One region of the Lysinibacillus sp. YS11 genome, then DNA from elsewhere that is predicted to be linked to it. Evidence: a T-box and tRNA genes for the amino acid it is inferred to sense, from the RefSeq annotation. Region 1 holds a T-box; the other holds one or more tRNA genes.
What was found. A T-box is a leader RNA that pairs with one kind of tRNA and senses whether it is charged. The one in region 1 lies ahead of leuS (leucine--tRNA ligase), so its partner is inferred to be a tRNA-Leu.
Positions count from the first base shown of each region.

Region 2: it encodes a tRNA-Leu, which carries the amino acid that the T-box ahead of leuS (leucine--tRNA ligase) is inferred to sense. The anticodon was not compared.

Region 1 covers NZ_CP026007.1:3,496,734-3,501,156, reverse strand. The annotation lists gene LBYS11_RS17435 (SulP family inorganic anion transporter) at 1-1,664, shown strand, start outside; T-box leader at 1,730-1,940, shown strand; gene leuS (leucine--tRNA ligase) at 2,027-4,423, shown strand, end outside.
Region 2 covers NZ_CP026007.1:4,105,436-4,109,858, forward strand. The annotation lists rRNA gene LBYS11_RS20540 (23S ribosomal RNA) at 1-601, opposite strand, end outside; rRNA gene LBYS11_RS20545 (16S ribosomal RNA) at 783-2,334, opposite strand; tRNA gene LBYS11_RS20550 (tRNA-Gly) at 2,533-2,606, opposite strand; tRNA gene LBYS11_RS20555 (tRNA-Arg) at 2,624-2,700, opposite strand; tRNA gene LBYS11_RS20560 (tRNA-Leu) at 2,723-2,808, opposite strand; tRNA gene LBYS11_RS20565 (tRNA-Lys) at 2,875-2,947, opposite strand; tRNA gene LBYS11_RS20570 (tRNA-Gln) at 2,963-3,037, opposite strand; tRNA gene LBYS11_RS20575 (tRNA-Asp) at 3,043-3,118, opposite strand; tRNA gene LBYS11_RS20580 (tRNA-Glu) at 3,149-3,220, opposite strand; tRNA gene LBYS11_RS20585 (tRNA-Asn) at 3,222-3,298, opposite strand; gene LBYS11_RS20590 (SprT family protein) at 3,390-3,851, opposite strand; gene LBYS11_RS20595 (Tex family protein) at 3,919-4,423, opposite strand, start outside.

The sequences.
Region 1 (4,423 bases):
TGGGAATCGTTGCTATTCCACTTGCCATGTCCTTTGCCATAGCATCGGGTGTGAAACCTGAATATGGGATTTATACGGCTTGCATTGCAGGTATTCTTATTTCTCTCTTTGGAGGTTCTAAATATCAAATAGGTGGGCCTACGGGAGCGTTTGTCCCAATTCTATTGGGGATTGTTCTTACCTATGGCTATGAAGATTTATTACTTGCGGGTTTGATGGCAGGGGTATTGCTTTGTGTCATGGGCTTTTTTAAGTTAGGGACTTTAATTAAGTTTATTCCACGTCCTGTAACAGTTGGTTTTACAGCAGGGATAGCAGTGATTATTTTTACAGGTCAAATCGCTAACTTTCTAGGGCTCACAAATGTTAAAAGGCATGAATATTTTATCGCCAACATACAGGAAATCATTAAGCAGCTTGGTACGACAAATACGTATAGTATTCTTACTGCTGTCGTATGCTTGGCGACAATAATGATAACTCCAAAGTTTTTTCCAAAGGTTCCAGGAGCATTAGCGGGTATCGTTGTCTCTACACTTTTGGCAACTTTCTTCTTTTCAGGACAAGTTGCTACCATTGCAACGGCTTATGGGCAAATTCCTAATACATTACCTCATTTCGCCTTACCGAACATCACGCTCGAACGATTACAACAACTTATTGGCCCAGCGTTTGTCATTGCAATGCTAGGTGGTATTGAGTCTCTATTATCGGCAGTTGTGGCGGATGGGATGACAAATAGTAAGCATAACAGTAATCGTGAGTTAATTGGTCAGGGGATTGCTAATATTGTGACGCCTTTATTCGGTGGTATTCCAGCAACAGGCGCCATTGCACGCACAGCGACCAATATCAAAACAGGCGCAGTATCTCCTATGTCTGGTATCATTCATGGTGTGTTTGTTTTAATCACATTATTGTTATTAGCTCCATATGCATCTCATATTCCGTTAGCAAGCATGGCTCCGGTATTGATGGTCGTAGCTTGGAATATGAGTGAGCGACATCATTTTTCACATATCGCAAAATTAAAATCAGGCGACTCACTGGTATTATTGATTACCTTTTTATTAACGGTATTCACTAGTCTTACATTAGCAGTAGAGGTAGGGCTTGTGCTGGCTGTGCTATTATTTGCGAAACGCATGAGTGAAAAGCTTGTTGTTACAAAAGTACTTCCAGATCATTCAAATAAAAGTGAAAAGGTACAGCCACATGTAGTGCATCAGCAGCATGATTGCCCGCAAATTAGTATGTACACAATTGAAGGGCCGTTGTTTTTTGGTGCTGCACAAATGTTTGAACAAACGATTGAAAGTACTTTGCATCAGCAACCAAGAGTTTTGATATTACGGATGGGGAAAGTGCCCTTTATGGATTCTACTGGAGAAGCATATTTTAGTAATATCATTGAAAATTATACAGCACAGGGCGGTACTATTTTGGTAACGGGTGTGCAAGGAGATTTAAAGGATGCTCTTCAGCACAATGGACTTTACGATAAAATAGGCGCGCAGCATTTTTTTCAGCATACTGGAGAAGCGATTACAAAAGCTTTCCATTATTTAAACGTCAATCAATGTATTGGTTGTCAGCACTTTGCTTTTCATGAATGTCAGGATTTATCAAAGTCTAAGGAAGAAAAGGATTTAATTGTTCAGTAATGGGTAAGCTGTAAACAAAGGCTTGTGCTTTTCAATACTTTCCATTAGAATAAATGCAATATCATGTAAAGACTGTGATGAGGAATAGTAGATTTGTGGTTCTTTTTAGAGAGCTAGCGGTTGGTGGGAGCTAGTAAGAATGCAAGTTGAACTCGCCTTCTGAGTCTGCCCGCGTGAAACAGCGTGTGTCGTTTCTTCCGCGTTAAGGAAGCTTGAGCCGAGTGTAATCACTAATTTGGGTGGTACCGCGGGAGTACAAATTCTCTCGTCCCTTCTATAAGAAAGGGGCGAGTTTTTTTATTTTTTAAATATTTTGTCAATTATGATGGAGAGCAGCACGATCAATCGAAGGAGGAAAAAAAATGAGTTTTAATCATGAACAAATTGAAAAAAAGTGGCAGCAATATTGGGCTGATAACAAAACATTTAAAACTGAAAATGAAACAGCGAAGCCTAAATTCTTTGCTTTAGATATGTTCCCTTATCCATCTGGCGCAGGACTACATGTAGGCCATCCAGAGGGATATACGGCAACTGATATTCTATCACGCTTTAAACGTATGCAAGGCTATAATGTACTTCATCCAATGGGCTGGGATGCTTTTGGTTTACCAGCTGAGCAATATGCACTTGATACAGGGAATGATCCAGCTGAATTTACAGCTAAAAATATTGCGACATTTAAACGTCAAATTCAAGAGCTAGGCTTCAGCTATGATTGGGATCGCGAAATTAACACAACTGATCCAGAGTATTATAAATGGACACAATGGATTTTTATCCAGCTTTATAAGAAAGGTTTAGCTTATGTGGATGAAGTAGCTGTTAACTGGTGTCCAGCACTTGGCACGGTATTAGCTAACGAAGAAGTAATTGATGGGAAATCAGAGCGTGGTGGTCATCCAGTAGAACGCAGACCAATGAAGCAGTGGATGCTTAAAATTACAGCCTATGCTGATCGTTTAATCGATGACTTAGAAGAAGTTGATTGGCCTGAATCTATTAAAGATATGCAACGCAATTGGATTGGCCGTTCAGAAGGGGCAGAAGTGACATTTGCCATTGACGGTTCAGATCAAAACTTCACAGTTTTCACAACACGTCCTGATACATTGTTTGGTGCTACATACTGTGTGCTTGCACCAGAGCATAAATTAGTGGAACAAATTACAACAGCTGACCAACGCCAAGCTGTTGAGGCTTATTTAGAGAAAGTTAAAATGAAATCCGACCTAGAGCGTACAGATTTAGCGAAAGAAAAAACAGGTGTATTTACAGGTGCTTATGCAGTGAATCCGATTAACGGTAAAAAAGTGCCGATTTGGATTGCTGACTATGTGTTAGTGTCTTATGGTACAGGTGCTATTATGGCGGTGCCAGCACATGATGAACGTGACTATGAATTCGCAACTGAATTTGGCTTAGACATCGTTCCTGTACTTGAAGGTGGAGACATTAGCAAAGAAGCATTTACAGGTGATGGTCAACATATTAACTCTGAATTCCTGAATGGCTTAAATAAAGCAGATGGCATTGCGAAAGCCATTGAATGGTTAGCGGAAAAAGGTGTAGGGGAGAAGAAAATTTCTTATCGTCTACGTGACTGGTTATTCTCCCGTCAGCGTTATTGGGGTGAACCAATTCCAATGATTCATTGGGAAGATGGCACGATTACGCCAGTTCCAGAATCAGAATTACCTTTAATGCTACCAAAAACAGATAATATCCGTCCATCAGGTACTGGTGAATCACCATTAGCAAATATTGAAGAATGGGTAAATGTTGTCGATCCAGAGACAGGTAAAAAAGGACGTCGTGAAACAAATACAATGCCGCAGTGGGCAGGTTCGAGCTGGTACTTCCTACGCTATATCGACCCTACAAATACAGAGGCGATTGCAGACCCAGAGTTACTAAAACGTTGGTTACCTGTTGATATTTATATTGGTGGTGCGGAGCATGCTGTATTACATTTACTATACGCTCGCTTCTGGCATAAAGTTCTCTATGATTTAGGTGTTGTTCATACAAAAGAGCCATTCCAAAAATTATTTAACCAGGGAATGATTCTAGGTGAAGGTAACGAGAAAATGTCTAAATCTAAGGGCAATGTTGTCAACCCGGATGAAATCATTACGTCACATGGTGCCGATACATTACGTTTATATGAAATGTTCATGGGCCCACTAGAGGCTTCTGTTGCATGGTCTACAAATGGTTTAGATGGAGCACGTCGCTTCTTAGACCGTATCTGGCGTCTATTTGTCAGTGAAGAAGATGGCGCAATTTCAGCAAAAATTCAAGTGTCTAACGATCAATCACTTGAAAAATCATACCACCAAACAGTGAAAAAAGTGACAGAGGATTATGAAGGCATCCGCTTTAACACAGCTATTTCACAAATGATGGTCTTTATTAATGATTGCTATAAAGCTGATGTGATTCCAACGACTTATGCTGAAGGCTTTGTGAAAATGCTAGCTCCAATCGCTCCACATATTGCAGAAGAACTATGGCAACTATTAGGACACGATTCAACTCTTTCATATGAGCAATGGCCAACATATGATGAAGCAAAGCTTGTGGATGATGAAGTAGAAATTGCTGTACAAGTTGCTGGTAAAGTTCGTGCTAAGATCGTCGTAGCAAAAGATGCTTCAAAAGAGGATATTGAAAAAGTAGCACTTGCCGATGAAAAGGTTCAAGAATACATGGCAGGAAAGAGCTTAGTGAAAATCATCGTTATTCCAGGCAAACTT
Region 2 (4,423 bases), 610 kb from region 1:
TATCACCCATTAACGGGCTCTAACTACTTGTAGGCACACGGTTTCAGGATCTCTTTCACTCCCCTTCCGGGGTGCTTTTCACCTTTCCCTCACGGTACTGGTTCACTATCGGTCACTAGGTAGTATTTAGCCTTGGGAGATGGTCCTCCCGGATTCCGACGGAATTTCACGTGTTCCGCCGTACTCAGGATCCACTCAGGAGAGAACGAACTTTCGACTACAGGGCTTTTACCTGCTCTGGCGGACCTTTCCAAGTCGCTTCATCTAACTCGCTCTTTTGTAACTCCGTATAGAGTGTCCTACAACCCCAAGAGGCAAGCCTCTTGGTTTGGGCTCTTCCCGTTTCGCTCGCCGCTACTCAGGGAATCGATTTTTCTTTCTCTTCCTCCAGGTACTTAGATGTTTCAGTTCCCTGGGTCTGCCTTCAAGACGCTATGTATTCACGTCAAGATACTACGCGATTAAACGTAGTGGGTTCCCCCATTCGGAAATCTCCGGATCAAAGCTCACTTACAGCTCCCCGAAGCATATCGGTGTTAGTGCCGTCCTTCTTCGGCTCCTAGTGCCAAGGCATTCGCCGTGCGCCCTTAATAACTTAACCAAGTTATTAAGCCTATAAAAAACTTAAAAAATAAATGTGTTTGTTACAATTTCAATGTCGTTTTATCCAGTTTTCAAAGAACAAGTTTTGAAGTGTTTCATTCAGATAGAATGAACCTTCAAAACTGAACGCAAAACGTAATCTTACAAACCCAAGGTTTGTATTCCGAAATAATCCTTAGAAAGGAGGTGATCCAGCCGCACCTTCCGATACGGCTACCTTGTTACGACTTCACCCCAATCATCTATCCCACCTTCGGCGGCTGGCTCCAAAAGGTTACCTCACCGACTTCGGGTGTTACAAACTCTCGTGGTGTGACGGGCGGTGTGTACAAGGCCCGGGAACGTATTCACCGCGGCATGCTGATCCGCGATTACTAGCGATTCCGGCTTCATGTAGGCGAGTTGCAGCCTACAATCCGAACTGAGAACGACTTTATCGGATTAGCTCCCTCTCGCGAGTTGGCAACCGTTTGTATCGTCCATTGTAGCACGTGTGTAGCCCAGGTCATAAGGGGCATGATGATTTGACGTCATCCCCACCTTCCTCCGGTTTGTCACCGGCAGTCACCTTAGAGTGCCCAACTAAATGATGGCAACTAAGATCAAGGGTTGCGCTCGTTGCGGGACTTAACCCAACATCTCACGACACGAGCTGACGACAACCATGCACCACCTGTCACCGTTGCCCCCGAAGGGGAAACTATATCTCTACAGTGGTCAACGGGATGTCAAGACCTGGTAAGGTTCTTCGCGTTGCTTCGAATTAAACCACATGCTCCACCGCTTGTGCGGGCCCCCGTCAATTCCTTTGAGTTTCAGTCTTGCGACCGTACTCCCCAGGCGGAGTGCTTAATGCGTTAGCTGCAGCACTAAGGGGCGGAAACCCCCTAACACTTAGCACTCATCGTTTACGGCGTGGACTACCAGGGTATCTAATCCTGTTTGCTCCCCACGCTTTCGCGCCTCAGCGTCAGTTACAGACCAGAAAGTCGCCTTCGCCACTGGTGTTCCTCCAAATCTCTACGCATTTCACCGCTACACTTGGAATTCCACTTTCCTCTTCTGCACTCAAGTCCCCCAGTTTCCAATGACCCTCCACGGTTGAGCCGTGGGCTTTCACATCAGACTTAAAGGACCGCCTGCGCGCGCTTTACGCCCAATAATTCCGGACAACGCTTGCCACCTACGTATTACCGCGGCTGCTGGCACGTAGTTAGCCGTGGCTTTCTAATAAGGTACCGTCAAGGTACAGCCAGTTACTACTGTACTTGTTCTTCCCTTACAACAGAGTTTTACGATCCGAAAACCTTCTTCACTCACGCGGCGTTGCTCCATCAGGCTTTCGCCCATTGTGGAAGATTCCCTACTGCTGCCTCCCGTAGGAGTCTGGGCCGTGTCTCAGTCCCAGTGTGGCCGATCACCCTCTCAGGTCGGCTACGCATCGTCGCCTTGGTGAGCCGTTACCTCACCAACTAGCTAATGCGCCGCGGGCCCATCCTATAGCGACAGCCGAAACCGTCTTTCAGTCTTTCACCATGAAGTAAAAGAGATTATTCGGTATTAGCCCCGGTTTCCCGGAGTTATCCCAAACTATAGGGTAGGTTGCCCACGTGTTACTCACCCGTCCGCCGCTAACGTCAAAGGAGCAAGCTCCTTTTCTGTTCGCTCGACTTGCATGTATTAGGCACGCCGCCAGCGTTCGTCCTGAGCCAGGATCAAACTCTCCATAAAAGAAATTTGATTAGCTCAAATTGTTTTGCTGGCATCATGTTTGATGTCCAAAATTGTGTTTTGTTCACTAGCAAAACTAGCTACTTAAAACTTTTATTGATTACGTTTTGCTTGTTCAGTTTTCAAGGTTCAAGTCATCGCCCTTTTGGACAACTATTTAAATTTACCATACAACCAAGAGGTTGTCAACACTTTTTTTGGAGCGGGTGATGAGAATCGAACTCACGACATCAGCTTGGAAGGCTGAGGTTTTACCATTAAACTACACCCGCATATATTTTCTTAAAAATGGCGCGCCCGGCAGGAGTCGAACCCACAACCTTCTGATCCGTAGTCAGACGCTCTATCCAATTGAGCTACGGGCGCATATGAAATTAATTAATTGACTTGGTGCGGCCGAGAGGACTTGAACCTCCACGGGGTTGCCCCCACTAGGCCCTCAACCTAGCGCGTCTGCCGTTCCGCCACGACCGCATTCAATTAGTAACTTTTTTATTATACTATGATAATTCAAAAAGTCAACTCTTTTTCTTAAAGAGATGAGCCATGAAGGACTCGAACCTTCGACCCTCTGATTAAAAGTCAGATGCTCTACCAACTGAGCTAATGGCTCGAATTAAGAAATGAATGGCTGGGGTACTAGGATTCGAACCTAGGCATGACGGAATCAAAATCCGTTGCCTTACCGCTTGGCTATACCCCAATAAGTGGCGGTCCCGACCGGGATCGAACCGGCGATCTCCTGCGTGACAGGCAGGCATGTTAACCGCTACACCACGGGACCAAAATATTATTTACATTAAATTATGAAAAATGACCCCTACGGGATTCGAACCCGTGTTACCGCCGTGAAAGGGCGGTGTCTTAACCACTTGACCAAGGGGCCATGGCTCCGAAGGCAGGACTCGAACCTGCGACAACCTGATTAACAGTCAGGTGCTACTACCAACTGAGCTACTTCGGAATAATTCATGTTATGTTGTCGTCGTTATCTTGTCGACTTTTACTATTATAGGGACAACTCAACAAAACGTCAACTATTTTTTAAACTTTTTTTACTCTACTAATTTTAATTTCCCCAAACACTTACTGCAACAATACTTTTCAACATTCATTTTTATTTTCCGTATATATAATTGGTGGCAATTGACACAAGTATATGTATAGCGTCGTCGTTGTTTTTTAACTGTAGCTTTCGGGACATGTAAAACTGCGCAAAATCGAGGGGCATCTACTTTCCTTAATAATTCTCTAAAATCTTTATCTCGATGCTGATACCCTTTACCTTCAATATGTAGGTGATAATGGCATAATTCGTGTAAAACAATACCTTGAATCTCTTTCAAACCGTATAACTCATAGGCTTTAGGATTAATCTCAATATTATGGGATTGTAAAAGATATCGTCCTCCCGTTGACCGTAATCTCGGATTAAAGTAGGCTTGATGCAGAAAAGGCCTCTGAAAGTTTTCTAAAGATAAGCGACGAACAAGCTCTTGTAATTCTTGATTGTCCATAGTAATCACCTCTAACAACAAGAATACCACACTGCGTAGTATAGACAGTGTGGCAAAAATTTAGTACTCAAACTAATGCTTGATTTTTAGGAGGAAGCATCGTTAAAGAGATACGCCCTTTCGTTACATCTATTTGTTCAACCCAGACAGTTACAATATCCCCAAGTGCCACAACTTCTAATGGATGCTTAATACGTTTATTTTGGAGTTTAGAAATATGCACAAGTCCATCTTGCTTCACGCCAATGTCAACAAATGCGCCGAAATCTACTACATTTCTTACCGTCCCCTGCAATTCCATACCTACTTTTAAATCTTCCATTTTTAATACATCAGTCTTAAGCAATGGTTGTGGGAATGCATCACGTGGGTCACGACTAGGTTTCATTAAGGTATCCACGATATCTTGAATTGTCACAACTCCTACTCCAAGCACATCACTTAATTTTTGGATATTTAGTGCTGCAATAGCATCCTCTGCCTTCTGTGTCCCTAACTCTTTTTTATCTATTTGAGCCTCTGCTAATATTTGCTCAGCAAGGGCATAGCTCTCAGGATGAATACCTGTAGCA